2 regions of the Tumebacillus amylolyticus genome follow, and region 1 is predicted to be linked to the other one. Evidence: riboswitches for the same ligand, from Rfam matches in the RefSeq annotation. Region 1 holds a riboswitch; the other holds the start of a gene.
What was found. Region 1 has a riboswitch for S-adenosylmethionine ahead of JJB07_RS04415 (bifunctional homocysteine S-methyltransferase/methylenetetrahydrofolate reductase). Riboswitches for the same ligand answer to the same signal wherever they lie in the genome.
Positions count from the first base shown of each region.

Region 2: linked by a shared signal. The riboswitch ahead of JJB07_RS07835 (2,3-diketo-5-methylthiopentyl-1-phosphate enolase) and the one ahead of JJB07_RS04415 (bifunctional homocysteine S-methyltransferase/methylenetetrahydrofolate reductase) in region 1 are both predicted to bind S-adenosylmethionine.

Region 1 is NZ_JAEQNB010000001.1:946,015-950,292, reverse strand. It holds gene JJB07_RS04415 (bifunctional homocysteine S-methyltransferase/methylenetetrahydrofolate reductase) at 1-1,856, opposite strand, end outside; SAM riboswitch class I at 1,959-2,077, opposite strand; gene JJB07_RS04410 (aldehyde dehydrogenase family protein) at 2,200-3,702, opposite strand; gene JJB07_RS04405 (nitroreductase family protein) at 3,818-4,278, opposite strand, start outside.
Region 2 is NZ_JAEQNB010000002.1:186,147-190,424, reverse strand. It holds gene JJB07_RS07850 (PCYCGC motif-containing (lipo)protein) at 1-113, shown strand, start outside; gene JJB07_RS07845 (C39 family peptidase) at 254-880, shown strand; gene JJB07_RS07840 (pyridoxal phosphate-dependent aminotransferase) at 1,006-2,172, shown strand; SAM riboswitch class I at 2,262-2,383, shown strand; gene JJB07_RS07835 (2,3-diketo-5-methylthiopentyl-1-phosphate enolase) at 2,483-3,727, shown strand; gene JJB07_RS07830 (2-hydroxy-3-keto-5-methylthiopentenyl-1-phosphate phosphatase) at 3,754-4,278, shown strand, end outside.

The DNA.
Region 1 (4,278 bases):
GTGATTTCCCGTGCGTAGCGGGTCAATTCGACGGTCATATCGGTATAGTGGAACGGCGTGATCAAGTACAGGCCGTTGAAATGTTGCACGGCGACGTCGAGCAGTTCCTTGGCGATCTGCACGCCTTCGTGACGGGCGGCCTCGCCTTCGAAGCGCTTGATGCGCTCAAGCGTCGATTCGGCGATTTTGATGCCCGGCACTTCGTTGTGCAGAAATTCTGCATTGCGCGACCCTGTCATCGGCATGATGCCGATGAAGATCGGAACTTGGATGTGCTTCGTCGCTTCGCGGATCGCGAGTAACGTCTCCACGTCATAGACGGGTTGGGTCATGATGAAGTCTGCTCCCGCTTCGACTTTGCGTTCGAGGCGTGCGATGGCCGGCTCCAAATTGCGGACGTGCGGGTTGAACGCCGCTCCGACGACGAAGCGGGCTTTGTTCTTCATCCGACGACCGGAGAAGGCAATTCCTTCATTAAGTTGTTTGACCATGCGGATCAGGTCGAACGACGAGAGATCGAACACGGACGTCGCCCCCGGCAGGTCTCCGACTCGCGCCGGGTCGCCGGTGATGACGAGGACTTGATTCAAGCCCAGTGCGTGCAGACCCAAGAGATGAGATTGCTGCCCGATCAAGTTGCGGTCGCGACAGGCGACGTGGGCGATCGCTTCGATGCCCATTTCACGCTTGAGAATGGCGCCGAGCGCCATGTTGCTGACACGGGTGGTCGCCAGCGAATTGTCGGCGAGGGTGATCGCATCTGCTCCGGCTTCTTGGAGCGCTTTGCTTCCGGCGAGGTACTTTTCGATGTCGAGGTCCTTCGGGGTGTCGTACTCGACGATGATCGTATGGCGTTGACCGACCAGATCGACGATGTTCGGAGACGGAGGCAATTCGATGCGCGGCGTTTCCCGTTCGATGACTTCCGTTTTGGCGGCGAGGGTGGGGTTGATGCGGGGCACGCGTTTTTTTCCCGCGACGGCGTCTGCAATCGCGCGGATGTGTTCCGGCGCAGTGCCGCAACAACCGCCGAGGAGTCCAACGCCTTGGTCGAGCAGTCGAACCGCATAGTCGCCAAAGTACGCGGCGTTGGATTTGTATTGGACTTTGCCGTCGATCATGCCCAGTCGCCCGGCGTTCGGGTAGACGGAGATCGGCATGCCTTCGGGGACGATGGTTTTTTCCAAGGAGCCGAGAATTTCAGCAGGGCCGAGTCGACAGTTCAGACCGACGACGTCGGAGCCTGCCGCTTCCAGTTGGCGAAACGCTTGGGTCAGTTCATACCCGTCTCGGGTGCGGCCGACTTCCAGAAGCGACAGTTGCGAGATGATCGGCGTACCGCTCGAAGCGGCCAGCGGGCGGATGACATCCAACGCCAGCAGCAACTCTTCGACGTCGTAGAAGGTTTCGAGAATCAAACCGTCGACGCCTTCATGCAAGAGCGCAACCGCCTGTTCCTCGTAGATGTCTCGGTATTCCTCCCACTCAGTGCCGCGAATGCGACCGGCGAGGATGGAGCCGATGGAGCCTACGACGAACGCTTCGCGTCCCGATTCCTCCACCGCTTGACGCGCAATCTGCACAGAAGCGCGGTTGATGCGCGTGGTGCGCGTTTCCAAGCCATAGCGTGCCAGCGAATCGCGGTTGGCCGCATAGGAGTTCGTCTCGATGACGTTCGCCCCCGCATCCAGATACGCCATATGCACATCCCGCACCCAATCCGGTTCCGTCAGACACAATTCCTCCGTCGAAGCTCCGATGGCGTTGCCTTGCAAATACAAAAGCGTTGCCATCGCGCCGTCCCCCACCAACACATCAGACCGCAGTCGCGCCCGAAAAGCATGTGATGAATTCACTTTGCTTCCCCACCCCTTCTTCCAAAAAAGTATATAAAAAAGCCTCTTCTCAGGCGTCCAAGAAGAGGCTCATTGTACAATTCGACAATAGATCGAGATCCTCTCTTATCTGCCAAAACGTCCCACATGGACGTAATTGCTGGAATTAGCACCATGTATCACGATTGATACCGGTTGCCGAGGTTTCGTAGGGCCAGTCCCTCCACCTCTCTGGATAAGAGTTGCGTATGAAGTTTTACGAACTTTCAACATACTTTAGAATACATCAAACTCTTCATCGCGTCAATGTGAGAAAAAAAGGGGGAGTGACCGCACACGGCACTCCCCTTTTTTTTGACTGCGCTTAGTTGTAGTTGACCCACACGCTCTTGTGTTGCGTGTAGTTTTCCAGCGCGTATTCGCCCATCTCGCGGCCGATGCCGGAGTGTTTGTACCCGCCAAACGGAGAAGCGGCGTCGAACATGTTGTAGCAGTTGATCCAGACGGAACCTGCTTTGAGCGAGTTCGCGACGGTGAACGCCGTTTTCATGTTCTGCGTCCAGACGCCGGCGGCGAGGCCGTAGGTGGATGCATTGGCGCGTTTGATTACGTCTTCGATGTCGTCAAACGGCATCGTGGCGACAACCGGGCCGAAGATTTCCTCTTGGGCAATCGCCATGTCGTCTTGGACATCGTAGAACACGGTCGGTCGCACGAAGTAGCCGCGGGAGAGGTCGCCCTCGCCGCGCTCACCGCCGATGGCGATCTTGGCTCCCTGTTCCAGACCGCGTTCGATGTAGCCGGTGACGCGGGTCAGTTGTTCTTCGGAGACGAGCGGGCCCATTTGCGTTTTCGGGTCGATGCCGTAGCCTTGGCGCACGTTGCTCGCATGCGTCACCATGTCGGAGAGCACGTTGTCGTATTGGCTTTTGTGGATGTACAGGCGGGAACCTGCCGAGCAGACTTGGCCTTGGTTGAAGAAGATCGCCTGCATCGAGCCTTTGACCGCACGGGAGAAGTCTGCGTCCGGGAAGATGATGTTCGGCGACTTGCCGCCCAGTTCCAGAGAGACGCGCTTGAGATCGACGCTTGCGTTGCTCATGATCAACTTGCCGACTTCGGTGGAGCCGGTGAACGCGATTTTGTCCACGTCACGATGGGTGACGAGCGCGTTGCCCGCCGTTTCGCCGAAGCCCGGCACGATGTTGACGACGCCCGCCGGGAAGCCCGCTTCTTGGACGAGTTTGGCGAGGTAGAGGGCGGACAGCGGCGTTTGCTCTGCCGGTTTGAGAACCACGGTGCAGCCTGTCGCCAGTGCCGCCCCCAGTTTCCAAGCGGCCATCAACAACGGGAAGTTCCACGGGATGATCTGCCCGACGACGCCGATCGGCTCGCGGCGCACGTAGTTGTGCATGTTCGGGATGTTGACCGGAATCACGTCGCCCGAGATCTTGGTGGCCCAGCCTGCGTAATAGCGGAAGTGCTCGACGGTCATCGGAACGTCGAACCCTTTGGCTTCTGCAATCGGCTTGCCGTTGTCGAGCGATTCGATCTCTGCGAATACGTCAGAGTCACGCTCGATCAAGTCGGCCAACGTGTAGATGAGACGGGCACGTTCAGACGGCATCATGCGATGCCACGGGCCGGATTCAAACGCGTCGCGGGCACAGGCGACGGCGCGGTCGATGTCTTCCTTGTCCCCTTCGGCGACGTAGGCGAGAATTTCGTTGTTCGCCGGGTTGTAGATCGGGAACGTCTTGCCGGAGACCGCTTCCACAAATTGACCGCCGACGAACATTTTTTTCACCGTTTTGGACTTTACGAAATCAACCGTGCGCGGGTTGAGTTTATGGCTAATTGCTTCCATCGATTGAAAACCCCCTGTTCTCTATGTACAGCCTGTTACAAAGATATGGGAGGAGGGGACAAAAAAGACCCGCTCGCGTGGGCGGGCGGGTCTTTTTTTCGAGCATTTTCGATTCTTAGAAGGAGTTTTTGACGACGATTTGGTCGAGACCGAAACGGCCGGACGGATGCGCCGGTGTCGCTGCTTTGCCAAGCGAGATCAGGACGGACGGGATGTAGCGGGACGGCACGTTCAGGGCTTCGACGATTTTTTCCTTGTCAAAGCCGCCCATCGGGCAGGTGTCGTAGCCGTATGCTTTGGCTGCGAGCATCAGTTGCATCGCGATGTAGGACGAGTTGCGGATCGCTTCGTCGCGTGCGCCTTGCGGGTTGTTGTCGTACGCCGCTGCGATTTGGCCGAGCAGTACATCGTAGACTTGCTGGGAGATGAAGCCGCCGTCGAGTGCCGGCTTGAAGACAGGTTCTGCGTTTTTGTTCGCTTCGAGGTCGCCGAGCACGAGGATGACAGCCGATGCGTCTGCCACTTGCTGTTGTCCGTACGCGATCGGGAGAATTTTCTCCTTGGTGGCTTGGTCGG
Region 2 (4,278 bases), on a different contig from region 1:
CGGCGCAGATGAAGCAGTCCGGCAAGACCGTACTCGACATTCGCCAGTACATCGACAACAAATACAAAGAAGGCTACGCACAACCCACGCCGACCCCCATGCCACAAGCCTAACATAGGAAAAAAGGACCCCTTCCCACGCGGAAGGGGTCCTTTTTTTGTTCAAAAAATTATCAAACTATATCAAAAACACTATTGAAATACGATATCTATCCATAATATAATAAATTTACAGAACATAGGGAGGTTTTACAATGAAAAAGAAACTGATCGCAATCGTCGCCGCAGCGATGACCCTGACCACGCAAGTGGCAATGGCAGACACCGGAATCGCAACGATCTCGGCAGGTTCCGAAGTCAACACCGTTACCACCGCATCCGTATCTCTCGCAGTGCCGCTCTACAGCCAATCCGGCCAAACTTGGAGCAGCCAAACGATGCAATCTTGCGCGGAAACCATCTCTGCAGCAGGTTGCACGTTGACTTCTGCTACCATGGTCTTCAAATATTACGGCGTTTCCATTGACCCGGGTCAAATGAACTCCAAGATGGGCGCTTCCGCTTGCCCGTTCGTCTACGGCGATGCCATCACGAAGGCAGGCGCCGGGATCGTCAACCACGTGACCACGTCCTCCCCGACCGCATGGAGCACCGTCTACAGCGCAGCGAAATCCGCTCTGGACGCAGGCCACCCGTACATCGTCGGCATGAACAAACCGGCCGGCGGCACGCACTTCGTCGTCATCTCCGGCTACGCAACCACCGGCGCATCTGCGTCCGACTTCACGATCAAAGACCCGGCAGGCGGCGTAACCCGCACCCTGAGCTACTACACCGGTCTGTCCTACACCCCGTACCGCGGTGTTGTATACTCCAAGTAATTTGAAGATGAGAAAAAGACAGCACATTCCTTCGGGTTTGTGCTGTCTTTTTTGCTTTTCTTTCTTACGGCTTCGCTGTATAGTTAGTAAGAATGATTTTTGTGAGAAAGGGGTTTCTCCTACCCATGAACATAAAGCAAGCGGATCGTTTGCAGTCTCTTCCGACGCAATTTTTTTCCACGATGGTGGCGAAAGTCAACGCTTCCATCGCAGCAGGGAATGACGTAATCAACCTCGGCCAAGGCAATCCGGACCTGCCGACGCCGCCGCACATCGTCGAATCGCTTCGCACCGAAGTGCTCGACCCGATTACGCACAAATACCCGCCGTTCTCCGGCATGATCGAACTCAAGATCGCCATCGCCCAATGGTACAAGTCTGAATTCAACGTCGACCTCGATCCGGCAACGGAAGTCGCGATCCTGTTCGGCGGCAAGACCGGCCTCGTCGAACTCCCGGTCTGCCTCTGCAACCCGGGCGACGCCGTGCTCGTCCCGGACCCGGGCTACCCGGACTACTGGTCGGGTGTGGCGTTGGCTCAAGCAGAGATGGTGATGATGCCGCTGCTCCGTGAGAATGCCTTCCTCCCGGACTACTCGCAGATTCCCAAGGACAAGCTCGACAAAGCGAAGATCATGTTCCTGAACTACCCGAACAACCCGACTTCGGCAACGGCTCCGCTTTCCTTCTATGAAGATACGATCGAATTCGCCCGCAAGCACAACATCGTCGTCGCATCCGACTTCGCTTACGGTGCCATCGGCTTTGACGGGGAGAAACCGGTCTCGTTCCTCCAAGCAGAGGGGGCGAAGGAAGTCGGCGTGGAATTTTACACGCTCTCCAAAACCTACAACATGGCAGGCTGGCGCGTAGGCTTTGCTCTGGGGAACAAAGACGTCATCTCGGCGATCAACTTGATCCAAGACCATTACTACGTTTCGCTTCCGGCTTTCATCCAGCGTGCGGCGGTCGCGGCGCTGACCGCTCCGCAAGACTGCGTACACGAGTTGGCGGCCACCTACCAGCGTCGTCGTGACGTATTCGTCGGCGGCTTGCGCGAGGCCGGGTGGGACGTGCTGATGCCCAAGGGTTCGTTCTTCACCTGGGTACCGGTGCCCAAGGGCTTCACGTCCTTGGAATTCTCCGACCTGTTGCTTCAGAAAGCGCATGTCATGGTTGCACCGGGGAACGGATTTGGCGACAGCGGCGAAGGCTACGTGCGAGTGGGTCTCTTGACTTCCGAGCAACGCTTGCAAGAAGCGGTCGACCGCATGGTAAAAATGTCCCTGTAACATATACAAAAAAAGAATTGACAGCAGGGGGTACACCCTGTAATATATCATCTAGTTGCAAGACAATTGCATACACAATACGCACGAACTTCTTATCCAGAGCAGGCTGAGGGACTGGCCCGATGACGCCCGGCAACCGGTATGTTTTTTCATACACGGTGCTACCTCCTACAGGAATACACCAAGTTTCATGGTTCCTGAAAGATAAGAGGCACGAACGCTTATGATATAAGCAACGCCTCTTTCTTGTTTCATGAGAAAGGGGCTTTTTTATGGATTCTTGGTTTGGATTCGAGAGGAGACCTTTTGGATGACAACTGCAGAATTTGTTCACGTAACCTATCTGGCGCACGGCAAACCCGGCACCGACTGGCTGAAAAAAGCCAACGGGATCGCAGTCGGGCTCACCGTCGGCTCTTGGACCGATTTGCCGGCCGCACGCAAAGACGCGATGCAAAAACACCTCGGACACGTCGCCGATGTGAAGCAGATCGGCACCGACCCGCACGGTTTGGAGCAAGCAATGCTTACGATCGCGTACCCGACCATCAACTTCACGCCGGACATCCCGGCTCTGCTGACCTCCGTGTTTGGCAAACTCTCGATGGACGGCATGATTCGCCTCGTGGACATCGAGCTCCCGCCGACGTTCGCAAGCCGGTTCCCCGGTCCGAAGTTTGGCATCGACGGTCTGCGCGAACAACTGAACGCCTACGACCGACCGCTGCTCATGAGCATTTTCAAGTCGGTCATCGGCTACGACACGGAGACGTTGGCGGAGCATTTTTACCAACAAGCACTTGGCGGTGTGGACTTGGTCAAGGATGACGAGATCTTCTTCGACGAGACCTACGCACCGTTTGAAAAACGGATCGCGGCGTGTCGCGCGGCTGCCGAACGCGCGCAGGCAGAGACGGGCAAATTCACCCTCTATGCGGCGAACTTGACGGGTCCGGTCACAGAGATTTTTGAAAAAGCACGCCGTGCCGTGGACGCAGGAGCTTCGGCGTTGTTGCTCAATGTCCTGACGTACGGCTACGACGTGTTGCAACGACTGGCAGAGGACCCGCGTGTCAACGTTCCGATCATGGCGCACCCGGCACTCGCGGGCGCGTTGTATCCGTCGCATCAGTACGGTATCTCGGCACATGTCGTGCTCGGTCAACTGATGCGCATCGCAGGGGCGGACATCGGTCTGTACCCGTCCGCTTATGGCTCCGTGGCGCTGGAGCGAGGCGAGACGTTGAAAATTGCACAAGCTCTCACCGAACCGAACCACGTTCTCAAGCGTGCGATTCCGGTTCCGAGTGCGGGCATCCATCCGGGGCTGGTTCCGTATCTGTATCGTGATTTGGGCAACGACCAAATCATCAATGCAGGCGGCGGGGTTCACGGTCATCCGGGCGGTTCGGCGGCAGGCGGTCGTGCGTTTAACGCAGCAATTGCAGCCGTTGTGAACGGCAAGACACTCTCCGAAGCGGCGGAAACTTCTCAAGAGATTCGGACGGCCCTCGATCTGTGGGGCAACCCGTCCGAAACAGGAACGGAAAAATAATCGGTAAGTAGAAAGAAGGAGGACTCATGAGCAAACGCATCGCCATCTTCTGTGACTTTGACGGCACGATCACCGAGCGCGACATGATCATTACGATCATGGAGCGGTTCGGTGCGCCGGGTTGGGAGACGACCAAGGATCAGATTTTACACCAAGAGATTCCGATTCAGACCGGCGTGGGCCGTCTGTTCCACGGAATTTCCTCCACCCTCCGCGATGACGTCGCTGCCTATGCACAGGAAGTGGCGGTGATTCGCGCGGGGTTCCCGGAGTTTTTGGAGTTTTGCAAGGCGCAAGGGATCGACTTCTGGGTGACGAGCGGCGGCATCGACTTTTTTGTCAAACCGTTGTTGGAGCCGTTTGCCATCGAGAACCCGATCTACTGCAACGGCAGTGACTTCTCAGGCGAAACGATTGAAGTGACGTGGCCGCATGCGTGTGATGAGCAGTGCGAGAACGGCTGCGGCATGTGCAAGCCGTCGGTGTTGCGACAGTTTCCGGATGAAGATGTGTTCAAGATCGTCATCGGCGACTCCATTACCGACTTGCAG